Regions from separate parts of the Aminipila terrae genome, predicted to be linked through region 4. Evidence: riboswitches for the same ligand, from Rfam matches in the RefSeq annotation. Region 4 holds a riboswitch; each other region holds the start of a gene.
The links. A riboswitch is a leader RNA that binds a small molecule or an ion and turns the genes downstream of it on or off. The one in region 4 is predicted to bind cobalamin.

Region 1: linked by a shared signal. The riboswitch ahead of cbiQ (cobalt ECF transporter T component CbiQ) and the one ahead of Ami3637_RS15755 (Dph6-related ATP pyrophosphatase) in region 4 are both predicted to bind cobalamin.
Region 2: linked by a shared signal. The riboswitch ahead of Ami3637_RS02530 (enhanced serine sensitivity protein SseB C-terminal domain-containing protein) and the one ahead of Ami3637_RS15755 (Dph6-related ATP pyrophosphatase) in region 4 are both predicted to bind cobalamin.
Region 3: linked by a shared signal. The riboswitch ahead of Ami3637_RS08900 (hypothetical protein) and the one ahead of Ami3637_RS15755 (Dph6-related ATP pyrophosphatase) in region 4 are both predicted to bind cobalamin.

What each region holds. Positions count from the first base shown of each region.
Region 1 covers NZ_CP047591.1:1,766,738-1,770,453, forward strand. Annotated here, with positions in the region: gene Ami3637_RS08430 (energy-coupling factor ABC transporter permease) at 1-138, opposite strand, end outside; gene Ami3637_RS08435 (energy-coupling factor ABC transporter ATP-binding protein) at 157-987, opposite strand; gene cbiQ (cobalt ECF transporter T component CbiQ) at 999-1,838, opposite strand; cobalamin riboswitch at 1,984-2,187, opposite strand; gene Ami3637_RS08445 (heavy metal translocating P-type ATPase) at 2,390-3,716, shown strand, end outside.
Region 2 covers NZ_CP047591.1:546,090-549,805, forward strand. Annotated here, with positions in the region: gene Ami3637_RS02515 (hypothetical protein) at 1-94, opposite strand, end outside; gene Ami3637_RS02520 (hypothetical protein) at 256-423, opposite strand; gene Ami3637_RS02525 (hypothetical protein) at 537-1,142, opposite strand; gene Ami3637_RS02530 (enhanced serine sensitivity protein SseB C-terminal domain-containing protein) at 1,288-2,025, opposite strand; cobalamin riboswitch at 2,191-2,400, opposite strand; gene Ami3637_RS17790 (hypothetical protein) at 2,817-2,942, opposite strand; cobalamin riboswitch at 3,074-3,282, opposite strand; gene Ami3637_RS02535 (polysaccharide biosynthesis protein) at 3,386-3,716, opposite strand, start outside.
Region 3 covers NZ_CP047591.1:1,858,822-1,862,537, forward strand. Annotated here, with positions in the region: gene Ami3637_RS18555 (M20/M25/M40 family metallo-hydrolase) at 1-363, opposite strand, end outside; cobalamin riboswitch at 1,006-1,218, shown strand; gene Ami3637_RS08900 (hypothetical protein) at 1,426-3,501, shown strand; gene Ami3637_RS08905 (hypothetical protein) at 3,461-3,716, shown strand, end outside.
Region 4 covers NZ_CP047591.1:3,258,672-3,262,387, forward strand. Annotated here, with positions in the region: gene Ami3637_RS15740 (WG repeat-containing protein) at 1-345, shown strand, start outside; gene Ami3637_RS15745 (stalk domain-containing protein) at 345-1,007, shown strand; gene Ami3637_RS15750 (SufBD protein) at 1,025-1,471, shown strand; cobalamin riboswitch at 1,521-1,764, shown strand; gene Ami3637_RS15755 (Dph6-related ATP pyrophosphatase) at 1,935-2,594, shown strand; gene Ami3637_RS15760 (nitrogenase component 1) at 2,645-3,716, shown strand, end outside.

The DNA.
Region 1 (3,716 bases), 1.5 Mb from region 4:
GCCCCAGACAATACATAGTTTAGGAGGAAGATATCCTTCCATGATGTGCATTGCGTTTGCTGTGGGAGATATCCCGAAAAACAAAGCGATAGCAGTAGTTCCTAAAATCAGTCTTTTTTCTTTCATACTCATTTTCATATTACTCTCCTTTTCATATTATATATTTTCAATTACTTCCTGTAGTTCATAGACTGTTGTGGGATAAAGCTGCTTATCCCTGAGTACAGAGTGACCCACCAGCAAATCGTAAACTTGCATAAGTATTGGCTGTTTTAGATTTGCCTGTTTTAAGATTTCCAGGTCTTGAAAGATTTCAAGAGGGGTTCCATCTGCAATTATTTCTCCCTGATTAAAAACAATCATTCTTTCAGCCCAGCGGTAGACAAAATCTACATCATGAGTAGAAATAAGCATTGTTTTTCCTTCAGAAGAGAGCTTTTCTAACACTTCTTCCAGCATTTCTGCATTTAAGGGGTCAAGCCCTGCAGTAGGCTCATCAAATATGATGATTTCTGATTTCATAGCGATGATATCAGCAATGCTAACTCGTTTTTTTTCTCCACCACTAAGGTAATGGGGAGGCCGGTCTTTAAATTCAAGAATGTTCATATACTTTAAGGCTTCTTCAACACGTTCTAAAACTTCCTCTTTTGGCAATTTTAGATTCATAGGACCAAATCCCACTTCTGCCAAAACAGTAGAAGCAATGATTTGATTATCTGCATCCTGAAACACAATACCGATATTTTTACGAAGCTCTTTTAAGTTTTTTTTGTTAATAGGGGTTCCCCTATAAAAAATCTGGCCTTCGTCAGGCTTAAGAACACCATTAGTATTAAGGAAAAAGGTAGATTTTCCAGCACCATTTGAACCGACAACAGCAATTTTTTCACCTTCATAGATATCCAGACTGATATCATTCAGGGCGGTCTTTCCGTTTCCATAGCAATAATGTAAATTCTGAATTTGTAAAATCGGATTTTTCATAATGACCCTTTCTATTGCGTGATGTACCATAGTACTAAAAGAAAAAATATAAATATCATTGCTGCGATAACTTGTTTTGCACTAACATTTTGTGTTTCCTCCAGAATCATAAATTCGCCATCATAGCATCTGGATTCCATGGCATCATAATAGGCATTAGACTTTTTCATTGAAACAATCAGCATATTGCTTGCAACTTTTCCGAATGTACTCCAAGAGGTTTTCAAATCACAGAAACCCAGACGTGAATCTGCAGAATTTCTGATGTTAATGTTTACGTCTATCAGAATAAATATGTAACGATAAGTCATCATCATCAATTCTATAAATAGCTTGGGCACATGTGCTCTTTCAATCACACAGATTATTTCGGTTGATGGTGTCGACAAAGCCATCATTTCCATAGAGCTGATTGCAGCAAAAACCTTTAGGATTAAAAAGCACATAATCTTCAAACTCTTCTCTGAAGTGAAAATATAAAAGAGTCCCAGATTCAGATTGTATTGGCCAATAGGCTGAGTGGACAAGTCAATTCCTATAGTAACCGTACCAAGAAGAATGAAGGTAATGGGAATTGTCAGCACCGACAAATATGAAAGTACTGGAAGCCCACCCTTTACTATCGTCAGATACGCCATGGATACAATTACTGCAATAGACACATAGGGATTATTTAGCGCAATGCATAAGATTAATGTCAAAGCAGAAAAAGATACCTTAAAAGTTGGATTCCAATGTCTTATTCCAGAATTGTAAGCGTAAAAGTCGATGCAGGAACCTTCTCCGTGTTTATGTCCGATTTTATGGTGTTTATGATGCTCTCTGTTTTTAGAAATGATGTGTTTCTCCATTGTTATTATCCTCAATCATTACAGCTTCAAAAATGTAGGCAAATTTTATCCAGTATGCATCTTTTAAAATAAAAAAAGACTGCAGCTTTCGCTACAGCCCGTTTTTCTGTAAAACACAATAAAAATATAAACCGATCTCCCATCGGATTACATGGAATTTTATGCAGGTCTTCTGGCTTACGTATCAACATCATCTTCCGATCTTCCCAAAACTTATGTTTCAGTGATCTTCCTTTTCGGAACAGGATTCTGACTCCTCGATTACAGCGGCGGGACCGCGCAGGACTGACACCTGCTTCCCTCTTAGCCGTCAAACGCATTTGACGGAACACAAAATATCTATTTAGTTGCATGATGATATTATCACTTCTGACTTTTAATGTCAAGCATGGGGAAATACTTAAAGTTAAAATAATACTGCATAGTTGACAAAAGAGGAATAAGTGTTATAGTTTTCATATCCCCCTGGGGGATATGAAAACTATAACACAGAAGAATATATAGACAGATTATATACTAATTTTATGAATATAAGGGAGGCAGAAATAAAAATGAAGAAATGGATAATGGAAGAGGATAAACTAAATTTAATATTTGTTATCATATCCGGGATTGCTCTGCTGGTCAGCTTATCCCATTTACTAAGAGGAAGTCTTGGATTTGATTCAGCATGGATTGCAATTGTGCTGTGTGGAATACCGATTCTTTTAGGAGCCATTAAAGGATTAGTAGTGGATCATGATATAAAGGCTGATGTTCTTGTTTCAATTGCTTTAGTAGCATCCGTGTGTATCGGTGAGTATTTTGCTGCCGGAGAAGTTGCATTTATCATGGCTATTGGTACTCTTCTTGAAAACGGCACTTCAAGGAAAGCAAATGAAGGCATAGAAAGATTGATTAAGTTAACCCCGAAGACTGCACGAGTGCTTAAGGATGGTACGGAGAAAATCATTCCAGCGGACCAGGTGAACATTAATGATATTTTGCTGGTTCTGGCAGGGGAGACAATTCCTGTTGACGGCGTTATTGCGTCAGGGGAGACTTCCATTGATCAATCGGTCATGACAGGGGAATCCCTACCCATAGATAAGACTGTTGGAGATGCAGTAACCAGCGGAACGGTGAACCAGTATGGGACGTTTACTATGAGAGCCACTAAAGTAGGGAAGGACAGTTCTCTGCAGAGGATGATTCAAATGGTGAAAGAGGCAGAGGCCAATAAAGCCCCTATCATAACCCTTGCAGACAGATGGGCTACGTGGATGGTCTGGGCGGCACTGGGAGCAGCGGTTATTACGGGGGCTGTTACAGGAGAACTGATTCGTGCAGTAACCGTTCTGGTTGTGTTCTGCCCTTGTGCATTTATTTTAGCTACGCCAACGGCAATTCTGGCTGGCATTGGCAATGCAACAACCTATGGCATTATTATCCGCTCTGGAGACGCTCTGGAGCGCTTTTCTAAAGTGAAACATATAGCTTTTGACAAGACAGGAACCCTGACTCATGGGAAACTCAACGTTATGGCAGTAAAGAGCTTTAATGATTGTATTACAGAAGAAAAGTTATTATACTATGCAGCCTCTGCAGAGCAGCGCTCGGAACACCCTATAGGAAAATCTATTGTTTCATATTATCAGTCAATATGTCATACCATGTGTGAACCGCAAGAATTCTCTCTTTTAGCAGGTCAGGGAGTGAGAGCATTTGTAGACGGACAGGAAGTGATGGCAGGAAAACCTGATTTATTGAAAACAGAAGGAATCACCATACCTGAAAAGATTCAGAAGGCTGCCACTGATTACTCAGAGAAAGGGGCTACAATCGTTTACATAGGCATCAATAAAGAAACTGCGGGATTTATCGTACTGTCTGATACGG
Region 2 (3,716 bases), 800 kb from region 4:
CTGTGTCCTGTCCCAAATTTTTATAATATGCTGTCACTTTATCCAGCTGACTTTCCAGCACGTTTCCTTCCTGTGGTGCCTCTTCTGACAGCAACTTTATTTTTTCATTTGACTTTATATCTGAATTATCTGTTTCCCCTGTTTTTTGTATATCAGTTTCTCCAGAAATTTTATTTTCATGCTCATCTTGTATCTGTTCATTTTTTTCCTTATCTGTGTCCTTATTTTCCCCAATATCTTTAGTAGCTTCTTTCTCTATATTCCCTTGTTTGATTGTTCCATCTCCACATTATCCAAAAGAACAGTATTCTGATTTTCTACAGACTCATTTTCTAGCTTACTTTCTGCAAAACTAAATCCCATACCCAACTGTGATATCAGCATTACAACAATTAATACCACTGCTATTTTTCGTTTTATCATATTCTAAAACCTTTCTAGAATTTCAATCTGATTTTTATCTTAAATTATATCTAAAAGAGACGGCAGTTATAAAAATCTGCCGTCTTCCATATTGGGATAAAATCTTAGTAATACTACTTCGTTGTAGGTCCGTCAATCTTCCAAGTGTAATCATAAGTACTGTAATCGAATCTGATTTTATCTCCCTCATGAAGCTGGATTCTGCTTAAGTATTCAGCTGCAGATGTTTCTGTACCACCAGCTGGTGTAATATATGCACTCCAGCCTGCTCCAACAGATTCACCCCACCACTGTCCATTATCATCCTTGTATTCATCATACTGATTGTAAGAGGTATAGCTTCCTACATCTTTAATATATGCACCTGGATTTCCATACTTTGGCGCTAAATCAACACCGGTAGTTACGGCTTTGTTAGGAATATAAGTTTTTGTTGCTGCAATAATAGCATCCATAACGGATGACTTTGTCCCCAAAGGATTGATTGTAGCAGAATTAAACTGATCTGCTGTAAAATAGGATTTTGTTGCCAGAGTTATGTTAATACCCATAGGTACATTTATTGGTGTACTTGTATTCCAAATGGGATTTCCCTGAGACGTAAACTGCACTTTTACATTCACCGTGTTTGTATCAGCAAATGCAGTTACGGACATGGCAAATACCATGGCAACAACTAAAACTAGCATCATGATTCTAGAGTTTAAAAACTTTTTCATCTTAAATACCTCCACTTTTAATTAAAATTTATCCTATGTTTTATCAGCCTTATTCAAACTAGCTCTGTATAGATTCCTCCCCTTTCTGTAAATTTATTTTCAAGTGTAAGAAACACCTGTTAACATTTTTCCTTTTCTTTTTAAGTCAAAATAGATTTTTATTGCTTAACCTTGTATAAATTCTGGTAGTTTCTAGCTGGTTTGTATCAAACTCAGGTGACTTCTGTATTAATTCAAATTTTTCTCCTGGTTTCATATAAGGTTTCATTATTTCTGCTACCTGAGGGAATAATTTTATTTTTTCTCCATAAAAATCAACTAACAGCATCCAATGTTCTTCACATTCAGTCTCTCCTATAGCCTTTAAAATCCAAGCAGATTCCACCTCAATACTATTGGCAAAAAACTGCTTTAAATTTCTTGTTAAGCCTTCTGGAACTTTCTCTGGTTTCCGAAGCTTAAGCTTTCCCGAGTGTTCTTCTCTCCGCAGCATCATACCCATTGTACGGGAATCAATAATTTCCATAATCTTCCTGTCTAATACAATGTTTTCTTCAAATGGGGATATGACAATACCATTTATCTCAATAGCTGAGTCAATTACCAAATATTTAAGTCTGCTATAGGGTATCTGCACAAGCTGCTCTTCTGTAAATCTGCCTAGTTTTGATTCCTTATGTAAAAAAGCAGGAATAAACTGTTTCCCGTCTCCAGTCATAAGCATTGCAAAATTCTGTCTGTTATCTTCCTGGATTTTACCCAGACTAGGTATCCACAATGTAGTTTCAGTAAGCCTCTTAAAAAACTGATTCTCACTTTCTGAAGATTTTTCATTTATCAGCTGCTTAAATAAATCAATTAACTCTGTATTTCTTTCTTCCATGTTATTCTTTCTCCTCTTCACACTTGATGTTTTCCCTTTTTATCCATTAAAAAAACTGTGACGCTTATCGTCACAGTTCCGTTTTTAACTGTATTCTAATGTACTTTAAACCGACACTAAACCACGCTTTTTTATAAGCGCGTTGTTAGCCCCCACCTTTACCGAGGTATGCTTAAAATTTATGTTTGTCTTCTGACTTGTGTATCTTCATCTTTTGCCTGCCTTCCCAAGTATACACTCAGTGGCTGCTCTTCACAAGAGCTGTGGCTCAGACTCCACACTTACAGCGGCGGTACCGTCCCGGAATCTCACCGGAGTTCCATCTTAGCTATTAACATATTTACTGTTAACAGAACATAATACATAATTTCCAAATTTTCACTTTTATTTTTTATTTCATCCTATCAACAAATTTTCCTATTGTCAATTATTTGTTTTATTGATTTCATCGTCATTTTTCTCTCTTTTTCGACCTTGATATTTACATTTTAATCCGTAAAACCATGTATTAATAGCACCTTTCCAGAATTACACGGGTAGTTTGTCTATCAATATTTTCTAATACATTTTTGTCCAGTACAATGTGTTCTTCAAAAGGAGCAATAACAATCCCGTTTATTTCTCCCCTGAATCAGCTACTAAACCTACCAGCCTTTTATATGGTATTTGTATAAGCTGTTCTCCCTTAAACCCTCGTAAACTGGATTCTCCCTGAAGAAAAGCTGGCACAAACTTCCTTCCATCTGAGGCGGTAAGCCATACCCGTTTATCTTGTTCGTTACACTTGAAATCTAGTGCTCTCGGTATCCAGAATTTAATGTCAGCCAACCTTTTAAAAATGTAGTATCTCTTGCTTCAATTTTTTCTTTAATCAACCTTACAAACAATCTGGTTAAATTTGTATATGATTCTTCCACGTTTCTTTCCTCCTTTACTCACAAAAAAACTGTGACCAATCAAGTCACAGTTCCGTTTTCAACTGTATTTTAATGTATCTTAAACTCACGCTAACCTACGCATTGCTTATGGTTATATCTTTTTCCATAAAAGCACGTTTAACTCTTATGTTTGTCTTCTGACTTGCGTATCATAATCTTTTGCCTGCCTTCCCAAGTTTCCTCAGTGACTGCCCCTTTTCAGGGCTTTGGCTAAAAACTCCTCGCTTACAGCGGCGGTACCGTCCCGGATTTTCACCGGAGTTCCATCTTGGCCATTAACAGTATATCTGCTAACGGAACATAAAATACATTATTTTTATTTATTCATTTTTACTCTAAATCATATTATCAATAAACTTTCGTTTTGTCAAATACAGGATAAAATCTTTCTGTTCACCCCAACTCTTTTTCGCAGGTATTTCTTATACTAATTTACATTTTCTAAGTAACTTAACTAAAGCTTCACCCTTTGGCAGCATACCAATTTCATTTTCTTCTATAGCTTTTATTTTTAGCAGCACCATTCCGTATGCTACCGCTCCAATACCAATGGCAACTACAGTGGACATGCTGTTACCGATAAATCCAGCCAGTCCCTTATAGGCACAAAGAACTAATACAAACATCACAAGACCTGAGATAAGCGGTTTCCATACTGATAGTTTCAAATCAAAAGTAATACCTGTCATCTTTTTAACTGCTGCAAAATTAATCATACCAATAGTAATATATCCAAGAGTGCTTCCAATAGCT
Region 3 (3,716 bases), 1.4 Mb from region 4:
GGCAATACCGTCATCTGCCCCCAGCGTAGTGCCCGTGGCATATATCATGTCATCATGCACCTGAAGATTAATCGGATCTCTTAAAAAATCGTGGAGCACACCGGGGCCCTTTTCACAGACCATATCCATATGACCTTGAATGACCACGCCGGGACTGTTTTCATAGCCTGGGCTGCCAGGTTTTTTAATCAGCACATTTAGTGCTGCATCCTGCATGACCTCCAGACCATGAGCCTTTGCAAAAGAGACCAAATAGTCACTAACGGCCTGCTCGTTGCCGGAACCTCTGGGAATTTTGCTGAGTTCTTCAAAATAGAAAAACACATCGGCAGGCTCTTGATTTTTCAATACTCTGTCTTCCATAACAAACCTCCTTCTTAAAATTGGATAATATAGTCTACCATAAAAAAATAAGGCATCATGTCGAATAAAGGGAGTGATTAAATGTATTTTTTAGTTTGAGAAGAGTAGGAAAAACTATTTCAAAGAGGCAAAATTAATGGAAATCTCAATCTCAGAATCTATCGCATATAAATATTATTATAATATAATTTTTTTATGCTCTTTCTGTTAAATCAAATTATTAATTTATCGGAGCATTTATGAAATCAGGATGTGTCCCAGGCCGTTGATATAGGAATGGTCTGATTAAATTTTAGACTTTCTTAGCAAGAACTAAGACTATTACAAAACTTTTATATAATCAACAGATTAGAGAAGTAGAACGTTTTAAGAGGATTGGCATACACTGAGTTAGAATAAGATTCGGATGCTGTAGGAAACATCATGATAATTAAAACTGTCGGGGGATGGTTATATAACCTTTCAACAGTTTTAATTTATGAGCAGTACATGATAAAAAGATAAGAAATATTTAATTAAGAATAATGTTGAAATATAGAAATTAAAGTGATATTATAGTTGATGAAAATATAAATATTTCCATTTCATATATAATTATGAAATTTCGACAATATTAAACAAATTTCGACAAGGAGAGCTATTCAATTAAATAAATATCTATGTCTGTCGGCGGGAGCCGGCAGCTAAGAGGGAAGCCGGTGAAAGTCCGGCGCGGACCCGCCGCTGTAAACGAGGAGTTCCTGCCCATTCATATACAAGATGAAAAACCATCACTGAAAGCAAATAAAGCTTTTGGGAAGAGGGCAGAAATGTGGATACGTAAGTCAGAAGGCCTGCATGGATTAAAATAGTAACTGGTTACGAGGTAAATGACCAGGGAATTGTATTTTTAATTTATTTTTTAAAATAAATAAAAGAGAAACAGTGAAAATGGACTGTGGCAGATTTGCTACAGCCTTTTTTGTTGGCAAAAACAAAAGGGGGAACATTTTGTAAAAGTGGCTGCAGCAGCTTGCAGTATAGGTGTTTGTGTATTATTTTAACAGGAGGAACAAAAGAAAAATGACATTTAATCTAAGAAAATCATTGGCAGTACTTATGATTATAGCTATGGTTATGAGTACAGGTCTGAGTGCCTATGGGATGGACTGGCCAACCTATCAGGGAAATGATATTCATAACGGAATTTTGACAGATGGAGCAGAAATTAGCGGAAGTCCAAGTGTCACTCGTGTAGATTTACCTAAAAACGGATCTGGTAGTATAGGGTCGACATGGGCAGAACGACAACCATTTGCAGGAGTAGATACGGTACCTGTCATGGAAACTAGAAATGGAAATACCTATGCATATGTGCTTTATGACGGGTATAAAGCTGCATATGGTAAAGGTGGCGGCAGACTAGCCAAAATTGACTGCACGGCATCTACTCCACAGGTAGTATGGGATAAGCAAATTACACAGTGCTCAGGCATCCAACTATCCTCTCCTTACCTGGATACTGATAACCGATGCATTTATGTGGGAGCATCAGGATATAATCAGAAAGCCTATAATGATGGGCTGGCATTGACTGGAGGAGCCATAACAGACGGCTGGACGGTATCTTCTGCAGGGACTGCCATGGAGGATGGAAAGGTAACCGTATCGGGTAATCAGACTGTTACTTTGACCCAGACAAATGTAAATCTGACTAAGGGTGACACTCATCGCTCTGCTACCTGTGTAAAAATTAACGGAAACAATGTGAATATGACTATCACTGCTAAGCTAAATGGAACTATAGTTGGAAGTGAGTCGTTAAACTCTTGCAATTTTATTGATGGACGTTTTTATTTTAACCTAATGTTTGGGCAACAATTTTCAACAGCCGAATCCGCTGTAAATACAGGGACAAATAATATTTTGGAATTTACCTATGAAATTTCAGAAAATGACAGTAATACTGTGGAGATTGAATATTGCCAGTTGTATGAACAGAATAGTTCTATTACAAAAGTAGCAAATATTGATGAAGAACCTATTACAGAATGGTCCTTAAATATACCAGATAATGCAGTAATAGGCACTCCTATTGTGAAAAGTGGAGAGTATCTATACTTCGGCACATGGTCAGGGCATTATTTAGGAACTTATTATCAGTATGATCTTGATAATGAGGAGTTAAAAACTTTTAATCCAGGCAATGGCGGCTTTTATCGGGCAGGTGCTGTAGTAGAGGGTAATTATGTTTATTTTGGTGGAGACAAAGGATATCTTTATGCTCGTCCGGTAGGTAATGATTTTGACAATACTTCGGAAGGGAGCGTTATCAATTTGTCAACTGTAGGAGGAGTGGAATCAGGGAATGTGCGCAGCACTATTTCTCTGGTAGACGGACATCTTTACTTTACCAGCCAGGGTGGTTATTTATGGAGCTTTACTCCTGAAGAAGGAATCCCGACTTTAGACTGGAAAGCTCAGCTGGCAGGAACCTCTACTTCTACTCCAACAGTAGTAGGAGATAATATTTATGTGGGTTACTACAGTGGATTTACTGCCGGAGGCGTCCAAAAGGTAGCCAAAACAGGAAACCATGAAGTTTCTTCCGTCGCAGAACCGGGACCTGTACTAAGCTCTATATTAGTATATACAAAGGGTGGAGTAGATTACCTCTATTTTACTACTAATTCTCGAACTGGAGCAGGCTATTGTTTCAATGGAAGCAATGGAGCAAAAGTATGGCAGACACCTGGAGAGACCTATGCATTGCAGGGTATGGCTTACAGCGGAGGTGTACTGACTTTTGGAAATGATAATGATAGTTTTTATGTAATAGGAGAAAGATATGTGCCACCGACACCGCCTGAGACATCGATACCTAATAATACAGGAGAATTATTATGGCCTGCAGATTCATCTGAAGTAACGCTGTGGTTTGGACAAATTGATGAACAGTATACTGCGGTAAATAAAGGGATGAATATTCAGGGTACGGCAAATAGCAATGTCTATTCTGTCTGCGATGGTGTAGTGGCATATAAAGGTTATTCATCTACGTACGGCAACCTTCTTTATGTAGATTTTAAATACAACAATATTACAATGCAAGTAAGATATGGACACTTATCCGAAAGTTCAAGTTGGGGATGTAGTTAAACAAGGTGATGTAGTTGGACAAATGGGACGAGACGCTAACACTGGGAAAGGATTAATTGAAATTGTTTTCTGTGAATCTAAGGATAGCAAGCCATGCGATAAAAATGGCAAGAACATTCAGTTAGTAGACCCCATTCAGTATTTAGAGAGACCAATGAGTGACATTTCATATCTGGAGAAAGACATGACCACTATGTTAGACACTACAGGGTTAG
Region 4 (3,716 bases):
CTTAACGGTAAGTGGGGAATTGTAAACAAAGTGGGGGATCTTGTAGTTCCCATTGAATATGATGGAATTGTGGAGAATGATAAAGGATACTTTGAAGCTCAGAAGGGCCAGAAATCATTTCTAATTAACGCTTCTGGTGAAATCCTGAGTACTAAGGAGTATTCTTCTTTTAACATAGAAACAAAGGATAGAATTCGTGTAGAAAAAACCATACATAATTTACAAGTAAGTGGATATCTGAACAAAGATGAAAAAATGCTAACAGGATATAAGGATTTCGACCTTAGATATCTTAGTGACGACCTATATTTAGGAGGAAAATTCGGGGAGTATCCCCGGGAGTAGTGCCCCCACATGATTATGATCAGCGATTTGCACTTCTTGATTCAGCAGGAAATAATTTAACGGGATTTAAGTATTCAAATACTGGAGATTTCCTAAATGATTTTCAGGTTGTTTATAAGTATTATTATAATGAAGTTGGATTAGTAAATAAGTATGGGGCAGAAGTTCTCCCTACCATTTTTGATAATATTTTACTGACCAAGGATGGCTATGCTTTTGTGTCTATAGGTGATCCTGACACGGGGGATAATTCACGTGTAGGCTATTTCAAAATTCCAGACAGTTTTTCTGAGAAAAAAGGTTTAAAGCCAATTACCGTATATTTAGATGGGGTAGAGTTATATTTTGATTGTGAACCGATTATGAAAAATCAACGGACTATGGTTCCTATGAGAAAGATTTTTGAATCTTTAGGTGCCCAGGTAAAATGGGATAATAAAGCAAAGACTGCTTCTGCCAGCATCCATGGTAAAGAAGTCAGTGTAAGTATCGGAAGTCAGGTGGCCTATGTAAATGGTTCTAAAGTTTCCCTGGATACGGCACCTCTTATACAAAGTGATTTTACGCTGGTTCCATTGAGGTTTGTATCAGAAAATCTGGGTGCGGATGTAAAATGGGATGCAGATGCAAGACGAGTGATTATTACTTCGTCTGATCAGTAAAAAAGAAGGTGAGTGTAATGAACCATATCAATGAGTTGGTTTGTGGTTTAAAAGATAAAGATAATAAATCTGCATATCAATGCTTAAAACAGCTGGAAGCTGTGAGTGCTGAATCAGATGCTGTCTACCCTTATTTTGATACATTTGTGGAAATGCTGGATGATTTAAACTCTTACGTCAGGACAAGAGGATTGATTTTAATTGCTGCCAATGCCAGATGGGATAATGATTTCAAAGTGGACGAGGTTATTGACGAATATCTGAAACATATAATGGATGATAAGCCCATTACAGCAAGACAGTGTATTAAGACGCTGCCAGACATTGTTAAATATAAGCCAGAATTAAAAGAATGCATTTGCAGTGCTTTACGTAAAGCAAATCCTCAAATGTATAACAGCAGTATGCAGCCCTTAGTTTATTCAGACATTCAGGGTGCCTTAAAAAATATAGAGTCCCTCTGATCAAACTATGTTGACAGTTAATAGGGAAAATGATAGCATAAAGTAACAAATAAATAGAAATTTATGTTCTGCCCATAGATAACAACCAACTATTCTTTGTTATCTGCAGACTAAGAGGGAAGCAGGTAAAAGTCCTGCGCGGTCCCCGCCGCTGTATATGAAGAGTTCCATCAGATTGAGTTTATGAGGCTTTTAATCCTCATGAATGATATACCACTGAGCTTTTAGCTTGGGAAGGTTGAAGGGAATGATGACCCATGAGCCAGAAGACCTGCATAAATTTTCAAAAGTCTTCGACGGGTAATTTCGGAGGGCTTGAACAAGGGTGGGTATCCCACGGAGTTCTACAAAATTAATAATTGCAGAAAAACGGCTGTAACAGTAATGTTACAGCTTTTTGTATGTCATCAGGCAGAATCGATGTAAGCTTTATAAACAGAAATCATCATAATGGAGGAGGCAGATGGAATTGAAAAGTAATACGAAATTTACAGGATCATACAGCAGTGGCAAAGACAGCACCCTAGCTATATATAAAGCAATTCTCATGGGGTTTGAACCTCAAAGTTTAATAATGACATATAATGAAGATAAAAACAAAACGTGGTTTCACGGCATTGACGAAAAAATGATAGAAAGGCTTTGTGATTCTTTACAAATACCTATAAGACTAATAAGAACCTCAGGCAAAGATTACGAAATGAACTTTGAAAGAGTCTTAAAAGAAGAGAGAGCTAAAGGTGCAGAAGTCTGTGTCTTTGGAGATATAGATATAGAAGAACATCTGGCGTGGAACACAGATAGATGTAACAATGCAGATATAAAGCCTTTGCTTCCCCTTTGGAAAAAATCCAGGGAGCAGGTGGTTTATGATTTTATAGACAGTGGATTTATAACTTATATCACCGTTATAGATACACAGAAAATGGATGCAAAATATATAGGAAAACAGCTGACAAGAGAGCTTGTGGCAGAGCTAAAGTCAGAGGGTGTTGATGCATGCGGTGAGAATGGCGAATACCATACCTTTGTATGTGATGGACCACTTTTCAGTAAACCTGTTGAATTTAATCCAGGTATTCCGGTTTTTGATGGCAGGTATGTAAGAATAAAGGTTTTATAAATTGCTTAAATCTGAACTCAACAAGTCTTTAGCAAGGTATGGAGGTACTAATGAAAAATGAAATAGCTATTTATGGGAAGGGTGGTATTGGAAAATCTACGCTTAGCGCAAATATATCAGCGGCACTTGCTGACTCAGGAAAGCGGGTATTACAAATCGGCTGTGATCCAAAGCATGATTCAACCAGACTTCTGTTAAACGGGAGAAAGATAACAACGATTTTAGACTATATCAAAACAACAGGAGCGTTAGATTATAAAAAAGAAGACATATTGTTTGAGGGATATGGTTCTGTTGGGTGTGTAGAAGCAGGAGGGCCTGAGCCTGGAGTTGGGTGCGCAGGAAGAGGAATTATTACATCTTTTGAACTTCTGGAGCAGTTCAGGGTTAAGGAAGAATATGAGATAACTTTGTACGATGTTTTGGGTGACGTTGTGTGTGGGGGGTTTGCTGTTCCTATACGAAGAGAATATGCGGATACTATTTTTTTAGTGACCTCTGGAGAATATATGGCAATGTATGCAGCCAATAATATTCTCAGAGGGATAAAGAATTATGAAAATGGCAAGTACAGAGTAGCCGGCCTGTTATATAATTCCCGTAATATTGAAGATGAAGACAGAAAAGTTTATGCTTTTGCAGCAGCAGTGGGACTGCCTGTATGTGCTAAAATTCCAAGAAGCAATGTTTTTGCCCAGGCAGAAAGAAAAAATATTACGGTTGTAGAACTTATTTCTCGCAAAATGAAGCTAAATAAAGGAGCAGATATTCAAGATGAAGAACAAAAGATTTATGACATCTTTAAGTCTTTAAGCAGAAATATAATTGATGGTGTTCCAATGTATGAGGCAAATCCTCTTTCAGACGATGAATTGGAAGCCGTTATTTACCAGACCGTAAAGGCTGACTATAAGAAACCGTTTAGCAAATGTGATTCAGAAACAAAAGAAAGCGAAAATCATCAGGGTATAACCGTAAACAGCGAAAATCATCAGGGTATAACCGTAAACAGCGAAAATCATTCAGTCAAAGATGAAGTTACGTCATTAAACAGATATTTATCAAAGAATGTTATTCGAAATGAACCTTTGCACGGGTGTGCATTTAATGGCGCTATGACTA